One region of the Methylobacterium sp. BI1 genome, then DNA from elsewhere that is predicted to be linked to it. Evidence: predicted binding sites of a transcription regulator. Region 1 holds the regulator's gene; the other holds the start of a gene.
What was found. The regulator HrcA, encoded in region 1, represses chaperone genes, less so after heat shock. The targets are predictions, from matches to a motif close to GTTAGCACTCNCNNNNNGNGAGTGCTAAC.

Region 1 (3,408 bases):
CTCCAAGCTCCTCGTTGCGGACGGCATCGACGTCGAGCGGCGTCTGGCAGCAACGAGAGTGGAAGCGATCCCATGAGCAAGCTCTTTCGGAGCACGGTGACGGCGGCGGCCCTGGTGATTGGCGCTGCGAGCGCGTTTGCGCAGGGCGGCCCGGGTGGCGGTGCTGGTGGCGGGGCAGGCGGTGCCGGCGGCGGAGGCGGCGGTGCCGGCATGGGCGCTGGCGGCGGCGCCGGTGCAGGAGGAGCTGGCGGGGGCGGCGCCGGTGGCGCCGGTGGCGGGATGCGTGGCGGCGCCGGTGGTGCGGGCGGCGGCGCCGGCATGCGCGGCGGCGAGGCCGGTGGTGCGGGCGGCGGCGCTGGGATGCGCGGCGGCGCAGGCGGTGCGGAGACGGGGGCCGGCCCAGCCGGTGGCGCCCAGCGCGGCGAGCCCGGTGGCCGCGGCGCCGAGGGCGGCGCGCGACAGGACGGTCGTCCGGGCCAGGCGGCCGGCGAGCGTGGCGGTCGCGAGGACGGCGGCGCCGCGGCACGCGATGGCCGGGCCGATCGGGACGGCAAGGCTGATCGGGACGGCAAGGCGGACCGAAATGGGAAGGCGGACCGGGACGGCCGCGACGAGCGCGGTGGCCGGGCCGACCGCGACGAGCGCGGTGGCCGGGCCGACCGCGACGAGCGCGGTGGTCGTGACGGTCGCGTCGAGCGCGAGGGCCGGGGCGGACGTGGTGATCGCGGCGATCGCGGCGCTGTCCGGGGTGCCTATGGCCGCCTCGGCGCGCCGCAGCGCACCGAGTTCCGCCAGAGTGTGTTCCGCCGCGGCATCCCGCGCCTGGCCGCCGGAGCCTTCGCGCTCACCGTCGGCACGGCCATCGCCCGCAGCTACACCCTCTACGACCTGCCGCCGGACATCATCCGGATCGCGCCGGAATACGAGGATTATCGCTACGTGCTGGTGGACGACGACATCGTCATCGTCGATCCCGACACCTACGAGATCGTCGACGTGATCCGCGGCTGATCCGAGCGTTCAGGACATTTGAAGGGGGCGGGGCTTCACGGCTCCGCCCTCTCGCGTTTCGGCGTCAGCGCTTGCGATCGAGGAGGCCGGAGACCACCCGGGCCGTGTAGTCGACCATCGGCACGATGCGGGCATAGTTCAGGCGGGTCGGCCCGATCACCCCGACAACACCGACGATCTTCTGCGAGCCGTCGCGGAACGGGGCCGCGATCATCGACGAACCGGAAAGCGAGAACAGCTTGTTCTCCGAGCCGATGAAGATGCGCACGCCCTCGCCGCCCTCGGCCCGGGACAGGAGCTCGATCACGTCCTTCTGGGTCTCGAGGTCGTTGAACAGCAGGCGGATGCGGTCGAGGTCCTCGGCGGCCCGCAGGTCGTCCAGCAGGTTGGCCTGCCCGCGCACGATGAGCTGGCGCGCATCCGACGGGCCGACGCTGACGGCGAGCCCCGCATCCACGAGGCGCTCGGTGATGGCGTCGAGCTCGCGCTTCATCGCCTGCCGGCCCGACTCGATCTCGGCGCGCAGCGTCCCCAGGGTCCGGCCCTGGAGCCGGGCGTTCAGGTAGTTCGAGGCCTCCTGCAGGGCGCCCGCCGGCAGGCCTGCCGGCAGGTCGAGGAGGCGGTTCTCCACGGAGCCGTCATCGGAGACGAGGACGACCAGCGCCCGGGTCGGATCTAGGCGGACGAACTCGATGTGCTTGAGGTGGACGTTGGTCTTGGTGGTGAGCACCACGCCGGCCCCGCGGGAGATGCCCGAGAGCAGCATCGAGGCCTCCGCCAGGGCGGAATCGAAGGTGTGGCCCGAGGCGGCGGCGCGCATCTGAGCCTCGATCCGCTCCTGCTCCTCCCGCCCGACATCGCCGAGCTCCAGCATCGCGTCCACGAAGAAGCGCAGGCCCTGCTCCGTGGGCAGACGGCCGGCCGAGGCGTGGGGCGCGAAGATCAGCCCGGAATGCTCGAGATCCGCCATAACGTTCCGGATCGAGGCCGGCGACAGGGCCATGGGCAGGATGCGCGCGAGGTTGCGTGAGCCGACCGGCTCACCGGTCGTGAGATAGCTCTCGACGATCTGCCGAAAGATTTCGCGCGAGCGTTCGTTCAGCGCGCTGAGAACCTGCATCTGCTGGGATGTCGAAAAGGGGCGGGCGGGCTCTGTCACGGTCCATTCCTGAGGTGGAGAGTGTGACGGTCTCCCGTGATTTACACAATGCTCCCCGCCGCCATCCCTGTAAGGAAGCGGGGAGGAACACGGGAAACAGCTTGGCCGCGGACAGCGTTCCGCGCCTGCGACCCGCTGCCGGGACCACCGGCACCGATCCGCCGGCACCGCCCACAATCCGCCCGGCCTCGCTTGCCGGCCGGGAGCCGGAACCGTAAAGCCGCACTCCATCACCATCGAAAGGAGAGCGGCATGCGGCCCTCGAAGCGCGCGAACGACGAACTGCGCATGGTCACCCTGGAGCGCGCCGTCTCCCGCCATGCCGAAGGCTCGTGCCTCGTCAGCTTCGGCGACACCAAGGTGCTGTGCACGGCGACCCTCGAAGAGCGCGGTCCTGGCTGGCTGCGCGGCTCGGGCAAGGGCTGGGTCACCGCGGAATACGCCATGCTGCCGCGCGCCACCCACGAACGCACCCGGCGCGAAGTGAATTCCGGCAAGCCCTCGGGCCGGACCCAGGAGATCCAACGCCTGATCGGCCGCTCCCTTCGGGCCGTCACCAACCTGCCGGCGATCGGCGAGCGCCAAGTCACCGTCGATTGCGACGTGATCCAGGCCGATGGCGGCACCCGTACCGCCGCCATCACCGGCGCCTGGGTCGCCCTACACGACTGCTTCACCTGGATGCGCGGCCGTTCGATCATCTCGGTCGATCCCCTGCGCGACCACGTGGCCGCGGTCTCCTGCGGCATCTACAAGGGCAAGCCGGTCCTCGACCTCGACTACGCCGAGGATTCCGGGGCCGAGACCGACGCCAACTTCGTCATCACGGGCACCGGCGGCCTCGTCGAGGTGCAGGGCACTGCCGAGGGCAAGCCGTTCTCGGAGGAGGAGCTGTTCGAGCTGATGCGCCTCGCCAAGGGCGGCATCCAGTCCCTCGTCGCCCTCCAGAAGCAGGCCGTGGCGCAGGGAGCCTCCGCATGAGCGAGCACCGCATCCTCACCGGTCGCGTCGTCATCGCGACCCACAATGCCGGCAAGCTCGTGGAGATGCGCGAGCTGCTGGCGCCCTTCGGCGTCGATGCGGTCTCGGCCGGCGAGCTCGGTCTGCCCGAACCCGACGAGACCGGCACGATGTTCGCCGAGAACGCGGCCATCAAGGCGCTCGCCGCCGCGACCGCCTCGGGCCTGCCCGCCTTCGCCGACGATTCCGGTCTCTGCGTCAACGCGCTGGACGGGGCA
Region 2 (3,408 bases), 2.3 Mb from region 1:
GACGCCGCCGGCGAGCTTGGCCAGGCGCTCCTGGAGCTTCTCACGGTCGTAGTCCGAGGTGGTCTCCTCAATCTGCGCCTTGATCTGGCCGACGCGAGCCTCGATGTCCGACTTCTCGCCGAGACCGTCGATGATCGTCGTGGTCTCCTTCTCGATGCGGATGCGCTTGGCGCGGCCGAGCATCGGGAGGGTAACGTTCTCGAGCTTGATGCCGAGGTCCTCGGCGATCATCTGACCCTGGGTCAGGATCGCGATGTCCTCGAGCATCGCCTTGCGACGATCGCCGAAGCCCGGAGCCTTCACGGCCGCGACCTTCAGGCCGCCGCGCAGCTTGTTCACGACGAGCGTGGCGAGCGCTTCACCCTCAATGTCCTCGGCGATGATGACGAGCGGCTTGCCGGTCTGCACCACGGCCTCGAGAACCGGCAGCATCGCCTGGAGCGAGGACAGCTTCTTCTCGTGGATGAGGATGTAGGGGTCCTCGAGCTCGGCGACCATCTTCTCCGCGTTCGTGATGAAGTACGGGGAGAGGTAACCGCGGTCGAACTGCATGCCTTCGACGACGTCGAGTTCGGTCTCGGCCGTCTTGGCCTCCTCGACGGTGATGACACCCTCGTTGCCGACCTTCTGCATGGCATGGGCGATCATCTCGCCGATTTCCTTGTCGCCATTGGCCGAGATGGTGCCAACCTGGGCGACTTCCTCGGAAGAGGCGACCTTCTTGGCGCGGCCGGTGATGTCCTTCACGGCGGCGGTGGTGGCGAGGTCGATGCCGCGCTTGAGGTCCATCGGGTTCATGCCGGCGGCGACGTACTTGGCGCCTTCACGGACGATGGCCTGGGCCAGCACGGTGGCGGTGGTGGTGCCGTCACCCGCGATGTCGTTGGTCTTCGAGGCAACTTCGCGCACCATCTGGGCGCCCATGTTCTCGAACTTGTCGGCGAGCTCGATCTCCTTGGCGACGGTGACGCCGTCCTTGGTGATGCGCGGCGCACCGAACGACTTCTCGATGACGACGTTGCGGCCCTTGGGGCCGAGCGTGACCTTCACCGCGTCGGCGAGGATGTCGACGCCACGGAGCATCTTCTCGCGGGCGTCGGAGGCGAAGCGGACTTCTTTCGCTGCCATGTCAGATCCTTGTCAGTGATGGGCCCCGAGGCGCCGGATGGCGCCCTCGAAGGGCTCGTGAAAGGGAGGAGAACCGGAAAACCGACTTAGGCGACGACGCCCATGATGTCGGATTCCTTCATGATCAGGAGGTCCTGACCGTCGATCTTGACCTCGGTGCCGGACCACTTGCCGAACAGGACACGATCACCGGCCTTGACGTCGAGCGGGTTCACGCGGCCGGCCTCGTCACGGGCGCCGGGTCCGACGGCGACGATCTCGCCCTCTTGCGGCTTCTCCTTGGCGGTGTCCGGGATGATGATGCCGCCCTTGGTCTTCTCTTCGCCTTCGATGCGGCGGACGACGACACGGTCGTGCAGCGGACGGAACTTCATGAGCTGCCCTCTTGCTTCAAATTCGTGGATGGCGTTGATGCGGCGCGGCAGCGCGCTCAACCCAGGCCGTTAGCACTCGCCTCGGGTGAGTGCTAACGATGGCGCCGAGTTAGGCGCGGAAGCCCTACGAGTCAAGACTGTCGCAGGCTCCGACGACGATCCGGCGACAGGATCATCCCCCGAATCCACACGCCGACGGAAAGTCCTTCGCGGATGATCAAGCTTCATGGTCCGCAGGGCGCGGTCGAGCCCGACGTGCAGGCGCCCGCGACAGCCTACCCGTCGGAAGTCGTATGGATCGATCTCGATGATCCGAGCGCCGAGGAGGCCGAACGGGTCGAGGCCTGCACCGGCATCCGGGTGCCTTCGCGCAAGGCCCTCAGCGAGGTCGAGAATTCGAGCCGCCTGAGGCGCCTGAAGACCGGATTCTCCCTCTCGACGCCGATGGTCACCTTCGACAAGCTCGACACGCAGCTGAAGCCATTGGGCTTCGTGCTCACCCGGGATCGCCTCGTGACCGTGCGCTTCCACGAATTGCGGGCCTTCGCGGAGGTCAAGAAACGCATCGACACCGGCGACGGGCCGGGCACCACCTCCACCGAGATCTTTCTTCTCCTGATGGAGGAGCTGGTCGACAGCCTGGCAGATTCCCTCGAGGACATGGGCGCCGACCTCGACGAGTTGTCTACGCGGATCTTCGATTTCGACGTCCGCAGCGGTGCGCCGGCAGGGGACGCCAAGCTGCGCAACCAGACGCCGCGTCGGCGTGACCTGGCGCTGCGCCGAATCCTGCGCGGCATCGGGCGCCGCGGAAAGACCCTTGGCAAGATCCGTTCTAGCCTCCTCGGCTTGGAGCGGATCGTGCCCTTCGTCGCCAATGAGTGCGAGCACATCCTCGGCGAGGAACAAGTGCCGCGCTTCGAGGCCGTGCGGCGCGACATCGCCTCCCTCGACGAGTTCGAGATTCGGCTATCGGAAAACGTCCAGTTCCTTCTCGATGCAACCCTCGGCCTGATCAGCATCGAGCAGAACAACACCTTCCGGGTTCTCACCGTGGCGTCGGTGGTCGGTATCCCGCCGACCCTGATCGCCTCGATGTACGGCATGAACTTCAAGCACATGCCCGAACTCGAATGGGTCTACGGCTATCCCTACGGCTTGGCGCTCATCTTGATCAGCGCCATCATTCCGATCGTTTTCTTCCGCATCCGGGGCTGGTTGTGACCGGTTGACGGAATGTTGGGCGCCCTGCGCTAGAGCTTAGCGCGGCGATGCCCCGTGTCGCCGGTATCCGAGGATGACCTGTCCGCGCCATGGCCGTGATCGCTGCCTTCGTCCTCAATGCCGGCCTGAACTTCGTCCTCGGTCTCCTCATCGCCAAGCTGCTGGGCCCGGCCGAGTTCGGCCTGTTCGCTCTGGCGACGGCGGGTGCGATTGTGGCCAACACCGTCTTGTTCGAGTGGCTGCGTCTCTCGGCGACGCGCTTCTATTCTGGTCGTGTCCGGATCGAGGAGCCTTGGATTCGCCAGGGACTGGACCATGCCTACCTGATCCTGACCCTTTTCCTCTTCGTCGCGGCCGTGATCTGTGCGGGCCTCGGATTCACCATCGAGCCCAGCGCGGGAAGCCGCTTCGCGATCACCGCCGGTGCCGCGATGGCCGCTCTCGGCATCGGCGTGTTCGACTACCACGCGGCGCTCGCCCGGGCGCGATTCGACGGTCGGCTCTATTTCAATCTCGTGGCGGTCAAGAACGGTCTTGCCTTCGTGCTGATGGCGGGTGCCGCCTGGTTCTCCCCCCAGCCCGTCTGGGTCCTGACGGCGGCCGGGATCAGCCAAGCCTTCGCGATCCTGCTGCTGCATCGGCCGCTGCGCGACCCGGTCGCCCCCCGCGTCCGGCTGAAGCT

Region 2: a site for HrcA is predicted at 1,571-1,599, ahead of groES (co-chaperone GroES). Genes of this name have one in related genera too.

The regions. Positions count from the first base shown of each region.
Region 1 is NZ_CM155267.1:1,656,591-1,659,998, forward strand. Features, by position in the region: gene AC1MGR_RS07825 (DUF1236 domain-containing protein) at 73-1,011, shown strand; gene hrcA (heat-inducible transcriptional repressor HrcA) at 1,076-2,131, opposite strand; gene rph (ribonuclease PH) at 2,423-3,151, shown strand; gene rdgB (RdgB/HAM1 family non-canonical purine NTP pyrophosphatase) at 3,148-3,408, shown strand, end outside.
Region 2 is NZ_CM155267.1:4,555,734-4,559,141, reverse strand. Features, by position in the region: gene groL (chaperonin GroEL) at 1-1,128, opposite strand, end outside; gene groES (co-chaperone GroES) at 1,215-1,502, opposite strand; gene AC1MGR_RS21530 (magnesium transporter CorA family protein) at 1,716-2,726, shown strand; gene AC1MGR_RS21525 (lipopolysaccharide biosynthesis protein) at 2,816-3,408, shown strand, end outside.